Regions from separate parts of the Paenibacillus sp. P4_E11 genome, predicted to be linked through region 2. Evidence: riboswitches for the same ligand, from Rfam matches in the RefSeq annotation. Region 2 holds a riboswitch; the other holds the start of a gene.

Region 1 (3,629 bases), on a different contig from region 2:
ATAGGTGTCCCGGAACGCGCAGCGGCGATTGTACAGGTAGACGTCGAGCGGCTTCTATGCACCACTGGGGGGCAGGTGCGGGGTGAATATGCCGATGCGCGCGGACCTTTCGAAGAGAATATGGACCAGCTCTGTCAATGGGAAGACAGTCGTGCTGTGCGATCTGGACCGGATCAGAAGGAACAAGCCCTTGCTTGGCTCCGACGGAAAGTAATCGCGGCAAGGACTAGCTGCGATTTGAATCCACGTCAACTGTCTGTGGCTTCCGTTCACGAACTGGAGGTCAGCAGTTGGTTGTGGTGGAGCCAAGCAGGATTGTTCAATCATGCCTATATGTTCCGAAGAAGTAACTTCATCGGGCAGAAGCTCCCTGTAGTTATTGCGGTATGGAAGCGTGGAACGCGCGAACTGTCCGCGCATTGGAACTGGATTAGCGAGACAGCGGCCGCTGGGAAAGTAGTCGTGGTGCTTGATGTTGTCGGGGAAGGCGCTGTCACCCCTAACGCAATTAGTCCAAGTGGACTGTATGACCGATTCGGCACGATTCATAAGCTGACAACAGATTTGTTCTGGCTGGACGACAGCTTGGCAGCGCTTCGTACCTACGATGTACTGCGCTCGATTGAGCTGGTCGCCCAAATGGATGATATCGATGCCGATGCGATCCAGCTCTACGGTGAAGGCAAATTCAGCTTGTATGCACAGCTTGCCAAAGTACTTGATCATAAGGGACTAGTGCGCGGGCTTACTGTCCACCATGGACTGACAAGCATAGCGGATTGGCTTCGCGATCCGTTCTATGATAAGCATGATGTACTTGGCACCGTTATGCCAGGTATGCTCAAGTATTTTGATCTTCCGGACTTATTACTCTGGCAAGAAACTTAATCCACAAACATGACTCGGGTGATCGGTCCCACACAAGGCACCTCCCATCCCTGTCCGTAATAACAAATAAAAGAACTCTGTTCTCTTATTTGCCTGTATAAAGCCAATTAGAGAGAAATAGAAGAACTCAGTTCTCCTATTTCAATAAAAAACACCATTTTCCAAATCCGAATGACAAATAGAAGAACTGAGTTCTCTTATTCTCTCCGGAAATTACCGCGGCAGACGAATAGGAGAACTCAGTTCTCTTATTTGAACCTATTTTTCAACCCGGTAGATTATATAATCTCCTTCAGTTTGCCCCGTCACATAAAAGGGATAGTCCATCGCCGTCTGCACCAAATGTACAGCTTCAACACCGCATAGAGACTCTACCATATACAGCCCAAGATCGATAGAAGTAGCTACACCTCCGCCAGTGATCACGTTCCCATCTCTAACGATTCTCGCATGTACGACTTCGCCGCAGTATGGCGTGAGCAACTCGTAAGCTGGGGCATTCGTCCCATCCCGCTGCTCGCCCGCCGCTCCGCAAGCTCCGGCTTAATCCACAAACAAATGACTGGGCCGGAACTGCAACATAAATTGTTCCACCTCACCGCGAATCCGTAGCAACTCCTGCTCATCCTCAGCAGCACGAGTCGCCCGTACGATCCAATCCCCAACAAGGACCATTTCCTGCTCACGCATCCCGAGTGTCGTGACCGCGGGTGTACCCAGTCTCACCCCGGACGGATACCAAGGTTTGGTGTCGCCGGGAATGGCATTCTTGTTCACGACGATTCCGGCTCTCTCCAGGCGAATGGCCAGCCAGTGGCCGTCCTTGACGTTCAAGCCGCGGGTGCTGTTCACCACATCCATCAAGATAAGATGGTTCTCTGTGCGGCCACCCATAAGCGTGAACCCAGCGTCTCGCAGCACCTCGGATAGCGCCTTGGCATTACGTACGACCTGCCCGGCGTATTCCTTATATTCCACGCTCATAACTTCCTTGAAAGCAATCGCCATCGCGGCGATCGTGTTCATATGCGGCCCGCCTTGCAAGCCGGGGAATAAGGCCTTATCAATCGCTGGGCCCAGCTCTTTGCGGCATAAGATAAGGCCAGCGCGTGGGCCGCGCAAAATTTTGTGTGTGGTCGTGGTGACGATGTCGGCATATGGGAATGGATGCTCATGATAGCCAGTCACACACAATCCGCATATATGAGCGATGTCTGCGACGAGCAACGCCCCGGTTTCGCGAGCGATTTCCCCCAGTTGCTTGAAGTCGATATGAAGTGGATAGGCCGTCGCTCCGCAAATGATCAGCTTAGGCGAATGCTGGTGAGCTAACTTCCGAATTTCCTCGTAATCCAGCTCATACTTGGCATTCAACCCATACTGGACAGCGTTATATACGGCTCCAGTAATATTGACGTTATGACCATGCGTCAAGTGCCCGCCATAGTCCAGAGACAATCCGAGGAACGTGTCACCCGGTTTCAAAAACGCGCTCAATACAGCCAGATTAGCCGGCGAACCGCTTAAAGGCTGAACATTCGCGTGGTATTTTTCCGGATTCGGCGTGAACAGCTGGAGAGCGCGTCGAATCGCCAACCGCTCCAATTCGTTCGTATTGTCCTGCCCTCGGTAATACCGACCGTTCTTTTGCTCCCCACGTTCCCCATCCGCCCAGAGATAAGGGTAACCCTCCGCGTACTTGTTCGTGAAAGAGGTCGCTAGCGCCAATTGCACAGCCCTAGAGCTGTAATTCTCCGAGGGGATTAGACTCAGTGTACGGCGTTGGCGGCGGCTCTCAGCTTGGATAAGACTTCCCACTTCCTCATCCTGCTTGTTCAAAAATTCCGTCATGTTCTCCAATGTGATCACTCCTGCTACAGTAATTGACGAAACACAAAAAAGAGCGCCCCGATCTCTCGATCGTGCACTCGCCCAGGCGTACGGCACATATTCCGTGTGCTCCCCCATGGTTGCCCATGTTCCGCCAGTTACACACAGTTTGGTTCGTTGAGTATATATTATCCAATATTCAGAAAATTGGCAATAGTTAATTTGAATGGAATATCATACATGTGCACCCACCTCCAAAGTCTTAATGTAATATTCAGCTTCCTGTGCTATCGTGAAGAGACATACTACAATAGCGATCCGAATAAAGGGGATAACGATGAGAGGGAAGAAATTGCAGTGGTTGATGGTGTTCTCGGCGATCTCAGGTCTCGTATGGATGGCGGGATTGGCATGGACGTTGAAGGATTATTTCGGTGGCGGGGATCCCGTTGTGCTTCAGGTTAATCCACAGTCGACTTCGCCTACTGCGCCTCAGTCGCTGCCTGCTCAAGCGGGTGTACAAGCAACGCCTGCTGTAGCCAAGCCGGGAACATCTCACATCCTGGCGCTAGGCGATTCGCTAACACGAGGGTTCGGAGATTCCGAAGGAAAAGGGTATGCCGGTAAGTTCGTCGATCTGCTCCTCGCAAATAACAAGCAGGAGCTCGTGCTGGACAACCTGGGTGTGAACGGACAGACGTCCAGCCAACTAATCACTTTGCTTCAGCAAAAGGATGTGCAAGAGAAAGCGAAGGCATCGGATACACTGCTCGTCAGCATAGGCGCCAACGATCTGTTCCGGGGTGGAGAGACGCTGCTCAACTTGGATTTGAAGAAGATCGCCACGATACAGGCCGACTATAACAAGGAGTTGCTTAAGATCGTAACCCAGCTTCGGGAGCTGAACCCGA
Region 2 (3,629 bases):
ATATACCGCTCGAATGATACGATGTCTGCCTCCAGCAAATCCTCGCATTGCAAGGAAGTGTGCTGCAGCCTCGCTAATGCGCTCTCTACTTGTTCCGCCAACGCGGCGAACTTCACGCCCTTGGTGAAATTCGCCGCCATTGAGGCCATTGCTGCCCCTAACGATCCGACAAGCGCGGCTACGCTGCCACCACCGGGAGTCGGGGTAGCCGCACCTGCTTCCTGAAGAAAATCCTGCATGCTTCGATCCAATGTACGTTGACGTATCATAGCGATGCCCCCTGTTCCATATTGGCAATCTGCAACTCGTATGCTTTCAGTACGTTATGGAATAACAGAGCTGTTGTGAGCGTACCGATTCCGCCCGGTGTGGGGGTAAATGCAGCAGCAGCTTCTCCAGCAGACGGCTCTACGTCACCTGCAATCGTACCATCCGGACGCTCGTTCATACCTGCGTCGATCAATACCAGATCGCCGTGAATCATTTCCCGGGTGATAAGTCCCGGGGAGCCTACCGCTGCGAAGACGATGTTGGCACGGGCAACGTGCTGTTGCAGGTCACGTGTACGCGAGTGGCATACGGTCACGGTCGCCTGCTCCCGCTGGAGCAGATGGAACAGCGGCATGCCAACGGTCTGTCCACGGCCGATGAGCGTTACGTTGCTCGCCTCCAGCTTGTAGCCGTAATGCTTCACTAGACGAATACAAGCTTGAGGCGTCGCAGGCACAAGACCCGGTGCACCTGTCAGCAGCGCGAGCTTGTTCGCAGGCGTAACCCCGTCCACGTCCTTCAGCGGTGTAATTGACTCGGTCACACGCCGAGTAGACAGATGCTTCGGCAACGGCAGCTCAAGCATAATTCCGTGTACGGATGCATCTTTATTTAATCGGTCGATGCAGTCGAGAAGTTCCCGCTCTTTGCCTTGTGCGCTGAATTCGTGTACCTGGAACCCAATCCCGATTCGATCCGCCACCTTGCGCTTGGCCTGCACGTAGTAAGCTGATGCCGGGTCACCTGCAACTACTATAACGGCGAGATTCAATTGGCATCCGTCCGCTAGAAGCTGTACCGTTTTTTGCTTGATCTGCTCGTAAACTTCGTCGGCTACAGGCTTTCCTTTCAACAACAAGTTCATCCTTAATCCTCTCCTTTGAATACCTCGATATAATCGAAAATAAACAAAAAAACATTCGGAGTTGATGACCTACGGAACTTGCAGCTAGTCGCTGCATCCGTCCAATCAACTCTAAACGTTTTCACCCAGGCGAACGGTATGTATGACAGTCCAGGCTCCCCCGTGGTGCTCCACGCTTCGCCAGTTACCTAGACCGGAATTGAAAATTTACAATGTGTTACATCCTCATCATAGCAAATCACTTAGCGGTTTGTCCAAAGTAATGTGCTGACTCCATACAACTTTCGTAATTGAAACAAGTTCTGCTATAATAAGGGTCATAATTGTGGAGGTATCGGATGGGTAACTGGAAAGCTAACTTAATTGTTTTGTGGTTCGGCCAGTTTCTGGTCATGGGAGGAATGACAATGGTCATTCCTTTTCTGCCCCTGTATATTCAAGAATTGGGGATTACAGATACGAATGATGTCTCCTTATGGGCGGGCATCATATTCGCTGGTAACTTCGTCACCTCGTTCTTCTTCCAGCCGCTGTGGGGCAAGCTCGCGGACCGGTATGGACGCAAGGTCATGCTGTTGCGTTCCGGCTTCGGCATGGCTATCGTGATGGCTCTGATGGGCCTCTCCGGTAATGTGTGGCATTTGCTATTCTTGCGCATTCTGAATGGAACGATCGCCGGTTTCATCCCGGCTGCTGTCGCGCTCATGTCTGCCACTGCTCCGAAGAACCGCATGGGCTTCGCGATGGGAACTCTTCAGTCTGGCAGCGTGGCCGGGACGATTCTGGGGCCATTAATCGGAGGCTTGCTGGCGGAATGGATCGGATTCCGATCCATCTTCTACATCACAGGTGGATTGCTGTTCTTCGCCTCACTGCTTGCCATGATTGTCGTCAAGGAAACGTTCAATGCTGAGGAAGCGGCGAAGAAACCGAGCCTATCGATCATCGCAGGGTTCAAGCAACTAGGGAAAATCCCGCAATTGATGGCGTTGTTCACTGTTACTCTGCTCATTCAATTCGCCCTGCTTAGCTCCATGCCGCTGATCCCGTTATTTGTACAGGAGCTTCATGGCAAGGGCGAATATCTCGCCTTCTTCTCTGGACTGGTGGGGTCCGTAACGGGATTCTCGAATATGATCGCGTCTCCCTTGCTTGGTCGCTTGGGCGATCGAATCGGACAAGCCAAGATCCTATTGTTTTCCCTGCTGGGCGCCGCCCTAATCTTCATTCCACAAGCATGGGTTCAGAATGTATGGCAGCTGTTCGCGATCCGGTTCATGCTTGGGGTATTCATGGGAGGCTTGCTCCCCTCGGTCAACGCGCTCATTCGCAAGTATACCCCCGATGGGATGGAGAGCCGGTCCTATAGCTTCAACAGCAGCTTTCTAAGCCTTGGCAACATGATCGGTCCCGTCGTAGGTGGAGCGCTATCTGGCTTCATCGGGATTCGCGGCATCTTCTACATAGCAAGTGCGTTGCTAGTCATGAACGCCATCTGGGTGAGCCAGACGTTGCTCGTTAACAAAAGAACCCCAGACCCTAGAAATAACCCCACAAAGTAAATTGGATCCATCGTAGCTTATTCCTATTACTTTGCGGGGACCCCGATTAAGAAAAACCCGGTCAGAGGCCGGTTCCTTGGTGGTTGAGTTTCGTGTGGCGCGTGGGAGGGCAGGCAGATGGGTTCCGACCGCTGTTGAAATCATGGCCCTTGGATTATAGGGTTTTCGATGTTGGACCATGATTTCAAAGGCGGACGCTGCCGCTTCTTCACTCCCTCTGCCTGCCCTCTCCTGTCCTACTTTCCTTTAAAAAATTAAGTTTCCCGTACACTTTTGGGCTTAACTTCACGGTGGGGCCTATGATTTCTGCTTGAATTGCTTCTAAGCGAGCGAACTCTGACTAAAATTGATGTACTATTGCAGGATTTCCTTCAGAAACAAGCTGTATCGATAAAAAATACTGCACTTTCGCGCAGGATTTTCGGTCCCCCCAGCACCCCTATCCGCTTTTCACTATTCGTTATCCTTGTTCCTGCGTTCGCTTCAATCGCTCAGCTAATACACCCATCATCCCCTTCATCACCTCGATGTGCTGGAAGCAGAAAGACAGCACTTGCTCGCGTGTCAGCTGCAACAGCACGAGTCGCTCTTCAGCCGTACAATCCGCGGAACGCAGCTCATTGTCGATAATCGACATTTCCCCAATATACTCGCCTTCACCGAGCAGCGCGAGCGTTTCCGTTCCATGATGCACCCGGACACGACCTTCGATAATCCCATGCATCATCCCGCCTTCTTCTCCAGCCGAATATATTCGTTCACCTGGTTCGTAGTGGACCTCTTCTACCATTCTGGCCAATCTTACGAAATCGTCTTGCGAAAAATTGGCGAATAACCTAATCTTCTGCAGCACGAGAATCCGCCGTAATATCGTTTGGTTATCCGTAGACAAACTCGAGTCCGTACGCACTACTTCCTCTGCTCCTGTGGAG

Evidence for each region. Region 2 has a riboswitch for ZMP and ZTP ahead of AC1DWB_RS06670 (bifunctional 5,10-methylenetetrahydrofolate dehydrogenase/5,10-methenyltetrahydrofolate cyclohydrolase). Riboswitches for the same ligand answer to the same signal wherever they lie in the genome.
Region 1: linked by a shared signal. The riboswitch ahead of AC1DWB_RS02575 (serine hydroxymethyltransferase) and the one ahead of AC1DWB_RS06670 (bifunctional 5,10-methylenetetrahydrofolate dehydrogenase/5,10-methenyltetrahydrofolate cyclohydrolase) in region 2 are both predicted to bind ZMP and ZTP.

The regions. Positions count from the first base shown of each region.
Region 1 covers NZ_JBFUIX010000003.1:167,715-171,343, reverse strand. The annotation lists gene AC1DWB_RS02585 (alpha/beta hydrolase family protein) at 1-888, shown strand, start outside; gene AC1DWB_RS02580 (hypothetical protein) at 1,147-1,314, opposite strand; gene AC1DWB_RS02575 (serine hydroxymethyltransferase) at 1,432-2,739, opposite strand; ZMP/ZTP riboswitch at 2,812-2,890, opposite strand; gene AC1DWB_RS02570 (GDSL-type esterase/lipase family protein) at 3,056-3,629, shown strand, end outside.
Region 2 covers NZ_JBFUIX010000010.1:64,971-68,599, reverse strand. The annotation lists gene AC1DWB_RS06675 (cyclodeaminase/cyclohydrolase family protein) at 1-269, opposite strand, end outside; gene AC1DWB_RS06670 (bifunctional 5,10-methylenetetrahydrofolate dehydrogenase/5,10-methenyltetrahydrofolate cyclohydrolase) at 266-1,135, opposite strand; ZMP/ZTP riboswitch at 1,252-1,333, opposite strand; gene AC1DWB_RS06665 (MFS transporter) at 1,474-2,697, shown strand; gene AC1DWB_RS06660 (Npt1/Npt2 family nucleotide transporter) at 3,158-3,629, opposite strand, start outside.